2 regions of the Arthrobacter sp. MDT1-48-3 genome follow, and region 2 is predicted to be linked to the other one. Evidence: riboswitches for the same ligand, from Rfam matches in the RefSeq annotation. Region 2 holds a riboswitch; the other holds the start of a gene.

Region 1 (4,653 bases), on a different contig from region 2:
GGGTCCTGAGGACACCGACGGACGGTCCCCGGCGAACGGCCCCGAGGAGGGCGCGGGCGTCACGTCGCGCCGTCGTCGTCGCCGCCGCCGTGGAGACCAGGACCTCGAGCTGACCGGCGGCGAGGACGACGATCCGCCCAACACCGTCACCCGCGTGCGGGCTCCCCGCCAGTCCAGCGAGCCCGTCTCGGACCGTGTGACCAGCGTCCGCGGCTCCACCCGGCTGGAGGCCAAGAAGCAACGCCGCCGCGAGTCCCGTGACACGGGCCGCCGCCGCCAGGTCATCACCGAGGCCGAGTTCCTCGCCCGCCGCGAATCCGTGGACCGCCAGATGATCGTCCGCCAGCGCGATGACAGGATCCAGATCGGCGTTCTCGAGGACGGCATCCTCGCGGAGCACTTCGTGTCCAGGACGCAGCAGGACTCGCTGATCGGCAACGTGTACGTCGGCAAGGTGCAGAACGTGCTGCCGAGCATGGAGGCGGCGTTCGTCGACATCGGACGCGGCCGCAACGCCGTCCTGTACGCCGGAGAGGTCAACTGGGACGCGGCCGGCCTCGACGGCCAGCCGCGCCGCATCGAACTCGCGCTGAAGTCGGGCGATCCCGTCCTCGTGCAGGTCACGAAGGACCCGGTGGGCCACAAGGGTGCGAGGCTCACGAGCCAGATCTCCCTGCCCGGCCGCTACCTCGTGTACGTGCCCGGCGGCTCCATGACCGGTATCTCCCGCAAGCTGCCCGACGTCGAGCGCAACCGCCTCAAGCGGATCCTCAAGGACCGCCTGCCCGAGAACGCCGGCGTGATCGTCCGGACGGCGGCGGAGGGTGCCAGCGAGGAGGAGCTGACGCACGACATCAACCGCCTCCGTGCCCAGTGGGAGGAGATCGAGCGCAAGGCCGGCTCGACCAAGACCCTGGCGCCCGAACTCCTCTACGGTGAGCCCGACCTCACCATCAAGGTGGTCCGCGACGTCTTCAACGAGGACTTCTCCAAGCTCGTCGTCTCCGGCGAGGAGGCCTGGGACACCATCGAGGCCTACGTCATGTACGTGGCGCCGGACCTCGTCGGCAGGCTCGAGAAGTGGACGGGCGACGAGGACATCTTCGCCGCCTCGCGCATCGACGAGCAGATCTCGAAGGCCCTGGAGCGCAAGGTGTTCCTGCCGTCGGGCGGCTCGCTCGTGATCGACCGGACCGAGGCCATGACCGTGGTCGACGTCAACACGGGCAAGTTCACCGGCAGCGGCGGCAACCTCGAGGAGACCGTCACGAAGAACAACCTCGAGGCGGCCGAGGAGGTCGTGCGCCAGCTGCGGCTCCGCGACATCGGCGGGATCATCGTGATCGACTTCATCGACATGGTGCTCGAGGCGAACCGCGACCTCGTGCTGCGCCGTCTCGTCGAATGCCTCGGCCGTGACAGGACCAAGCACCAGGTCGCCGAGGTGACCTCGCTGGGGCTCGTCCAGATGACGCGCAAGCGCATGGGCACGGGCCTGCTCGAGGTCTTCGGCGAGGACTGCGAGCACTGTGCGGGCCGCGGCGTCGTCACCCACATGGAGCCCGTGGAGCACCGCCGTTCCGTGCCTGCGCCCGACAACCAGCAGCAGCTGCGCCAGGACAAGCCGTCCCGGAGCGAGCGCAAGCGCAACCGGGGACGGGGCAACCAGCAGGACGAGGGCATCGCACTGCCCCCGGCCCCCGTGGCCGAGACCCCTGACCGCGCGGCGAAGGCCGAAGCGGCCCGGGCCGCCCTCGCCAGCATCGCGGCCGCCACGCACCACGCCCACGAGGAGCACGCGGAGCAGGCCCCTGCCGACGCCGACGTCCAGGTCACGGAAGCCGTGCTGACGATCAACGGCGAGACGGTGACACTGCCACGGGCGGAGAGCCGTCGGCCGGCCGTCGAGGAGGCCCAGGAGGCGCCCGCGACGCGCCTGACGCTGGACAGCCTGAGCGAGGCCTTCAACCGCCGGCCCGCCGATGTGGACGTCCCGGCCGTCGACGTCCCGGCCGTCGACGTCGCGCCCGCTGGCGACGGCGCCGCGGCAGACGGCGACCGCGAGGAGGCCGCCGAGGTCCGGGCGGTCCCCGCGACCAGCGCCGCGCCTCCCGTCGTCGTTCCTGCGCCCGAGGCGCCGGCGCGCCGGTCCCGGCCGCGACGCCGGGTCGCCCGCAGCGCGCAGGGCGCTGCGGACACCACCATCGAGACCCAGGGTGCCGAGAGCGCCGCCGAGCCCTCCGGGACGCGGCACGTCGCTAAGGCCGGGCCGATTGCGCGGAAGCCGGAGCCGTCCGGTGCGGAGCCGCTGATCTTCGGCGTCGGCGTGCCGGCGTCGGAGCTGTAGCAGCTCCACGCACGACGGATCGGCAGGCACGCGAAGGCCGGAGTCCCCAGGGGCTCCGGCCTTCGCGTGTCCCGTCCATGGGCGCCCGGCTGCTATAGGCTGGTCGGTGACACGGGGTGCCCTGCCGGATGCAGGGCTGAGATCACACCCGTCGAACCTGATCTAGTGGGCCTCGCGCCCGTGCCTAGCGGAGGGATGTCAGTCATGGACACTGCCCGAACAGCGTGCGATCCGATCTCCGGGATCCCCAACATCCTGAGCATCGCCGGCTCGGATCCGAGCGGCGGCGCCGGGATCCAGGCGGACATCAAGAGCATCAGCGCCACGGGCGGGTACGCGATGGCCGTGGTGACCGCCCTGACGGCGCAGAACACCCGCGGCGTCACCGCGGTGCACACCCCGCCCACGGACTTCCTCCGGCAGCAACTCGACGCCATCGCCGAGGACGTGCGCATCGACGCCGTGAAGATCGGGATGCTCGGTTCCGCCGCCGTGGCGCGCTGCGTCGGCGCATGGCTCGACCACGCCCGCCCGCGGGTCGTCGTGCTCGATCCGGTCATGGTCGCCACCAGCGGTGCGCGGCTGCTCGACGACGACGCGGTACGCGCCGTCGTCGACCTCGCCCGGCGTGCGTCGCTGGTGACCCCGAACATCGCGGAGCTCGCCGTCCTCGTCGGAGCGGATCCTGCCGCCTCCTGGTCCGCAGCGCTCGAGCAGGGGAGGGTCCTCGCGGCCCGGCTCGGCACCCGGGTGCTGGTGAAGGGCGGACACCTGCCCGGCGAACGATGCCCGGACGCCCTCATCCCCGCCCCGCAGGACGCACCGGGCGGCGCGGACGCCGTGGTCCTCGACGGCTGCCGGGTGCCGACCGAGAACACGCACGGTACGGGCTGCTCGCTGTCGTCCGCGATCGCCACGCGGTTCGCCGTGACCGGCGACTGGCCCGCGGCGGTGCGGGAGGCGAAGTCCTGGCTCGAAGGGGCACTGCAGGGCGCCGACCTGCTGGACGTGGGAGCAGGCAGCGGACCGGTGCACCACTTCCACGCCGGACCTGATCCTCGCGCGCACCAGCGCTTCACGGAGCTCGCCTGGCGCGACATCGCCGGACTGCGCCGGAACCTCCTGGAGCTGCCCTTCCTCACCGCGCTGACGGAGGGGGATCTTCCCGCGACCGACTTCGCCTACTACCTGCAGCAGGACGCGCTGTACCTCCGCGACTACTCCGCCGTCCTGGCCCGTGCCGCCGCCATGGCGCCGGCCGAGGACGAGCAGCTGTTCTGGCTGTCCGCGGCGACGTCGTGCCTGCAGACCGAGGCGGAGCTGCACCGGACCTGGCTGTCGGGGAAGACCGGCATCCGGGCAGGGGAGGGCGATGCGGGTCCCGTCACCCGCGCCTACTGCGACCACCTCCGGGCCGTCGCCGGGCGGGGATCGTACGCGGAACTCGTCGCCGCCGTCCTGCCGTGCTTCTGGCTCTACGCAGCGGTCGGCGACCACGTGCAGGAGAGGGTGCAGGAGAGACCGCAGGGAGGATCCGGAGGCCACGGCCCGTCCGGCCCGCATCCCTACGCCGCATGGATCGCGACCTACGCCGACCCCGGCTTCGCGGAGGCCACCGCGCGCGCCAAGCAGATCGCCGACGGTGCGCACCGACGGGCGTCCCCGGTCGAACGCACGGCGATGCTCGCGGCGTTCCGCTGGTCCGCCGCCTATGAACGGGACTTCTTCGACGCCCCGAGGGCCCGCGCTGCCGCGCGCCGCGCGCCCGCTGATTTGCGGGAGGGCGCTGTACTGGCGTAATCTGAACCCTCGGTGCACTTGCCTGTCAACCGGCATGTCCGGCGGCAACTGCGCAGGATTCGCAGACTGGGATGTTCAGCAGACACGAGCGGCCTCCGGGCGGCGACGTCGAAGGCACCAGTGCGGGTCCCGCACGACGAGCAACCCCAGGATTGCCGCCGAGGCGCACCCAGGTTTTTTCATCAGAAGTCAAGATTGTCGAGAGAAGTGAGTTCCCAAGTGGTGTACGCGATTGTCCGCGCAGGCGGCCGCCAAGAAAAGGTTTCTGTAGGAGACCTCGTTACCCTTGACCGCGTCACCGGTCAGGCAGGAAGCACGTTCAAGCTTCCCGCCCTCCTTCTGGTAGACGGCGCCAAGATCACCTCCGCAGCGGAGGACCTCGCGAAGGTCACCGTCACTGCCGAGATCGTCGAGAATCTTCGTGGACCGAAGATTGTCATCCAGAAGTTCAAGAACAAGACCGGCTACAAGAAGCGCCAGGGTCACCGTTCGGAACTGACCCGCGT
Region 2 (4,653 bases):
TCTAGCGGTCCTGCCGGGGCCGGGATCCGCTCGCATGCCACAGGGGCTCCGCATCCGCGGAGCCCCTGTGGCATGTCCGGCGCCTCCCGGTCAGGAGAGGAGGAAGTTCCAGGTCCCGGCCAGGACCGCCGCCGCTACCGCGCCCGCCGCGACCACGAACCCGACGGCGGCGACGCCGAGGTCGAGGGACGAGAACGTGCTGGTCCGCGCCCAGGTGCGCGTCGCACCGCCGAAACCGCGCGCCTCCATCGCCGTCGCGAGCCGCGTGGCACGCCGGATCGCCTGGACGATCAGCCCGAAGGACTGCCCCAGCAGATTCCGCGTGCGCGCGACGACGGAGCCGTCCGAACCGATGCCCCGCGCGTGGCGTGCGAGTCCGAGGGACTCCCACTCCTCCAGGAGCAGGCCCACGAGCCGCAGCGAGGCCAGCCCGCCGAGGACGAAGCGGTGCGGCAGGTGCAGCTTCTGGGCGAGGGCGTCGGCCAGGTCCGTCGGGTCCGTGGTGAGCAGGAGGAAGATGCCGGGCAGCGCGAGCGCGAGCCCCCTCAGCCCGACCGCGACCCCGGCCGCCACCGAGCCCTCGGTGAAGAGGAACGGCCCGACGTCGATCAGTACCGTTCCGCTCTTCTCCGCGAGCAGTGCGGTGCCGTAGGCGCCGATCGACGCCGCGACCAGCAGGGGCCAGATGCGCCGGGCGAGGCCCCACGCGCTGATGCCCAGCAGCGGCATCAGCGCGAGCTCGCAGGCCAGGACCACGGCGGCACTGACCCAGTCGATGCTCGCCATGAGGGCGAGCGTGACGACCGCGACGGCGAACAGCTTGGACACGGGGTTGGCCCGCAGGAGCGTCTTCCCGGTCAGCACCGGGGTCAGGTGATCGGTGCTCATCGGGCCACCAGCCGTCCCGCCCCGTCGGCGATGTGCAGGGTCCTGCCGCCGAGGGCGGCGAGGAAATCGGCGTCGTGCGTGACGGAGACGACGGCCACGCCGTCGTCGATCAGCTCGCGCAGCAGGGTGACGAGTTCGGCCCAGGTCCCGGCGTCCTGGCCGAAGGTGGGCTCGTCGAGGATCAGGAGGCGCGGGGCGGTGGCGAGCATCGTCGCGACCGACAGCCGCCGCTTCTCGCCGCCGGAGAGCGTGAACGGATTGGCCTTCAGCAGATGGGTGAGGCGGAGGCGCTCGGCCAGCTCGGTGATCCGCCGCGGATCGGCGGTCCCGCTGACGCGTCGCGGTCCGAACTCCAGTTCCTCGCCCACGGACGCCGTGAGGAACTGGTGCTCGGGCTCCTGGAAGACCGTGCCGATCCGCTGCACGAGCTGGGCCGACCGCCAGCGGAACGGGTCGCTGCCCGCCGCTCCGGCGAGCGGCGGCGCGGCGTCCACCCGGCCGGCGCGCGGCCGGAGCAGGCCGCCGAGCGTGAGCGCCGCCGTCGACTTCCCGGCGCCGTTCGGCCCGGTGATGCCCAGTGCTTCCGCCTCGTGCACCCGGAGGTCGAGGTCCTCGACGGCCGCGGGGCCCCGCTTGGTCCTGGCCACCGTGAGGGAGCGCGCCGACAGCAGCGGGCCGCCACCGGCGCCGGGTACGGGCCCTCCCAGGGGCGGCCGCCGGCCCGGGACCCAGACGCCGGCGTGCGCCAGCCCGGCACGCGTGGCCTCGTGCCCCAGGATGCCCGCGGGGGAACCGTCGGCGAGGACACCTCCCCCGGCGTCGAGCACGATCACACGGTCCACCACGTCGGCCCAGACCGCCACGCGGTGCTCGACGACGACGAGCGTGGCACCGGTGCGCTCCAGGACGCGGACGACGGCGTCCCGCACCTCGAGGACGCCGTCGGGGTCGAGGTTCGCGGTGGGTTCGTCGAGCAGGAGCAGCCCGGGCTCCATCGCGAGGACGGACGCGAGCGCGAGGCGCTGCTTCTGCCCCCCGGACAGCGCGGTGGTGGGGTGGTCGAGCGGGAGGTCGAGGCCGACGTCGTCGAGCGCCCTGCCGACGCGCTGCCAGATCTCCTCGCGGGGCACGGCGAGGTTCTCGGCGGCGAAGGCCACCTCGTCGCCGACGCGGGCGAGCACCACCTGCGTCTCGGGGTCCTGGAGCACCAGCCCAGCCCTCCCCCGCGCCGCGGCCGGGGGGACGCCGTCGAGCAGGAGTCCGCCCTCCTGCTCGCCCTCGTCCTGCGCACCGAGCACCCCGGCGAGTCCGTGCAGCACGGTCGACTTGCCCGCCCCGGACGCCCCGAGGAGCAGCACGCGCTCTCCCGGCCCGATGTCGAGGTCGAGGTGGCGTGCCGCGAAGGCCTTCCGGCCCGCGTGGCGCCAGCCCCAGCCGCGTGCGCTGACCTGCACGGCCCCCGCGGCCGGTGGGTGTGCTGCCGTCACACGTCCGCCGAGCGGCCCGCGGCGAAGGAGGACAGCGCACCCGTCCTCGCGAGGCCCCGCATGGCCAGCCACGAGAGCAGGCCCGCGATGACGACGCCGGAGATGGCCGCGAACACGGTGTAGAGCAGCTTGAACTCGAAGGTCCAGAGCGCGTTGTAGAGGATGTTCTCGCTGATCGCGAGGGCGAGGCCCGCGCCGAGGCCGGCCAGCAACGCGACCGGCAGGTTCCACTTCCGGTACAGGAAGAGCAGGAAGACCAGTTCGGCGCCGGCTCCCTGGATCGCTCCGGAGACGAGGACGCCCACGCCCCACTGCGTGCCGATCAGGGCGGACACAGCCGCCGCGAGCATCTCGCAGTAGAGGGCGGCACCGGGCTTGCGGATGATCAGTCCCCCGAGGACGCCGGCGATCAGCCAGCCCCCGGAGTAGAGGCCCGCCAGGGGCGGGAAACCGGCCGTCAGCAGGCTGATGCCGGAGTATCCCGCGGACCAGGCGAAGAACAGGACGCCGACGGCGACGGCGATGACCGAGGCCACCACGATGTCGACGACGCGCCACTGGCCGGTGCGCCCGGAGGCGGTCTTGAGGGCGGTGGATGATGCCATGGTGAATCCTCCTGAGGTACAGGAGGGGATAGTGCCGGGGCCGCCGGAGCAGCGCCGTGCACTCTGAGAACTCGACTCCCTTCGCCGGTACTAGCCGGATCAGGTTCGAGGGTCTGCGGCGGTCCGCACTCTCAGCGCCCGTCCCCGCAGCATGCTGCGGATCGGCGCTCCCCTGTCGCTTGTTGGTTGAGCGCTACCGATCCTACACCGGTGGACCGCGACGCCGGGTTCGGCCCCGGACCGCGGAACCGCTTGCGGGCCGGATCGTCCCTGCGGCGGGGCACGCACCGCCGCTAGGCTAGGCGCAGGAGTATCGGACAAGAAGGAGAGACCATGAACGTACTGTTCAAACTGCTCGGCGCAGGGATGAGTGTCGGCGCCGGCTATGTGGGGACCAAGCTCGTCGACTTCCTCTGGGAGAGGATCACGGGCGAAGCGCCGCCGAAGAGCAAGGACGGCCTGGAGAACACGCTGCGCTCGGCCCTCGTCTTCGCGATCATTTCGGGTGCGGTCAGCACCACCATCCAGGTGCTGACGAACCGTTCCACGCAGAAGGCCATCGACCGGTTCGCGAAGAGCCGCGACCTGACCTGAGCAGCCCCGTGGGGATCGAGGGGCACCCTCCGGGGTGCCCTTCGTCGTTCCCGGTGTCAGTCGGCCCCGTCGGTCCGCTGCTCCTGTGCGACCGTCTGCAGGATGCGGTGCAGGTTCATGCCGATCGCGGCCGCAGCACCGAAGGGGACCTCCTTCGACGAGGTCTCGTACGCGCTGATCTCGAGGTCCTTCAGGCTCCGCTCGGCGACCTGCAGCGCCTCGGCGTCGAGGTCCTCCACCGTCCACAGGTCCAGGACGTCGCCGACGGCGGTGAACGCCTGCTGCAGGGGCGGCCGGACCGCGGCGGGCAGGGGGTGCTCACGGGAGGTCCCATGGAGCGCGTCCTGCAGCATGTTGGTGATGTTCAGCGTGTGGATCGCCACGGTCTCGAGGACCTCGACGTGCCGGTGGTCGCGGCGGGCGTCGTGCGGGTGGAAGCGCCGCCGGAGATTGCCCTTCCTGCTCTCGTCCGCGAACTGCAGGGCCTCGCGGGCATTCCGTGCCGTGGCGGTGAGGTCGTCCCGCCGTTCGGGCCAGCGCGGGTCGTCCGCCGGCCAGTCCTCCTGCAGGGCCTCGCCCATCTCTTGGAGCTGACGTGCAGCCGTCCTGCGGAGCCGGCTCATCTGCCCCACCGCGTCGTTCAGGTTGAGCGGCGGCAGGATCAGCGCGCTGACGGCGACGCCCACGCCCACGCCCACGACGGTCTGCACGAAGTAGCCCAGCGAGTACCCCAGGTTCTCGTTGCCGATGACCAGGACGAACAGCCCGGCGGACGCGATCCCCGAGCCGCCGCCCGCAGTCCTCTTCAGGGGGCCGGCGAGAAGCACGCCCGCTCCGACGACGAAGGCGATCGTCAGCCAGTTGGGGTCTCCCGCCCAGACCGCGATGTGAGCCAGGACGATCCCGATCGTGAGTCCGGCGACCGTCTGCAGACCTGACTTGAGCGTTCCCGCGACCGTCGGGTACATCGCCAGCAGGGCGCCCAGCGGAGCATAGTACGGATACCGGGAGGCCTCTCCCGGGATGGCGAGCGCGAAGGTCCAGGCGAGGGCGGCCGCGAGGGCGGCCTTGCCCGCGAG

Evidence for each region. A riboswitch is a leader RNA that binds a small molecule or an ion and turns the genes downstream of it on or off. The one in region 2 is predicted to bind thiamine pyrophosphate.
Region 1: it holds a riboswitch for thiamine pyrophosphate, as region 2 does, so the genes downstream of both, thiD (bifunctional hydroxymethylpyrimidine kinase/phosphomethylpyrimidine kinase) here and ACX80L_RS02825 (ECF transporter S component) in region 2, are expected to answer to the same signal.

Annotation. Positions count from the first base shown of each region.
Region 1 covers NZ_JBTNDL010000004.1:299,393-304,045, reverse strand. Annotated here, with positions in the region: gene ACX80L_RS11395 (Rne/Rng family ribonuclease) at 1-2,347, shown strand, start outside; TPP riboswitch at 2,450-2,560, shown strand; gene thiD (bifunctional hydroxymethylpyrimidine kinase/phosphomethylpyrimidine kinase) at 2,552-4,147, shown strand; gene rplU (50S ribosomal protein L21) at 4,367-4,653, shown strand, end outside.
Region 2 covers NZ_JBTNDL010000001.1:582,530-587,182, forward strand. Annotated here, with positions in the region: gene ACX80L_RS02810 (amino acid ABC transporter ATP-binding protein) at 1-5, shown strand, start outside; gene ACX80L_RS02815 (energy-coupling factor transporter transmembrane component T family protein) at 91-888, opposite strand; gene ACX80L_RS02820 (ABC transporter ATP-binding protein) at 885-2,375, opposite strand; gene ACX80L_RS02825 (ECF transporter S component) at 2,372-2,980, opposite strand; TPP riboswitch at 3,040-3,164, opposite strand; gene ACX80L_RS02830 (DUF4235 domain-containing protein) at 3,314-3,574, shown strand; gene ACX80L_RS02835 (FUSC family protein) at 3,631-4,653, opposite strand, start outside.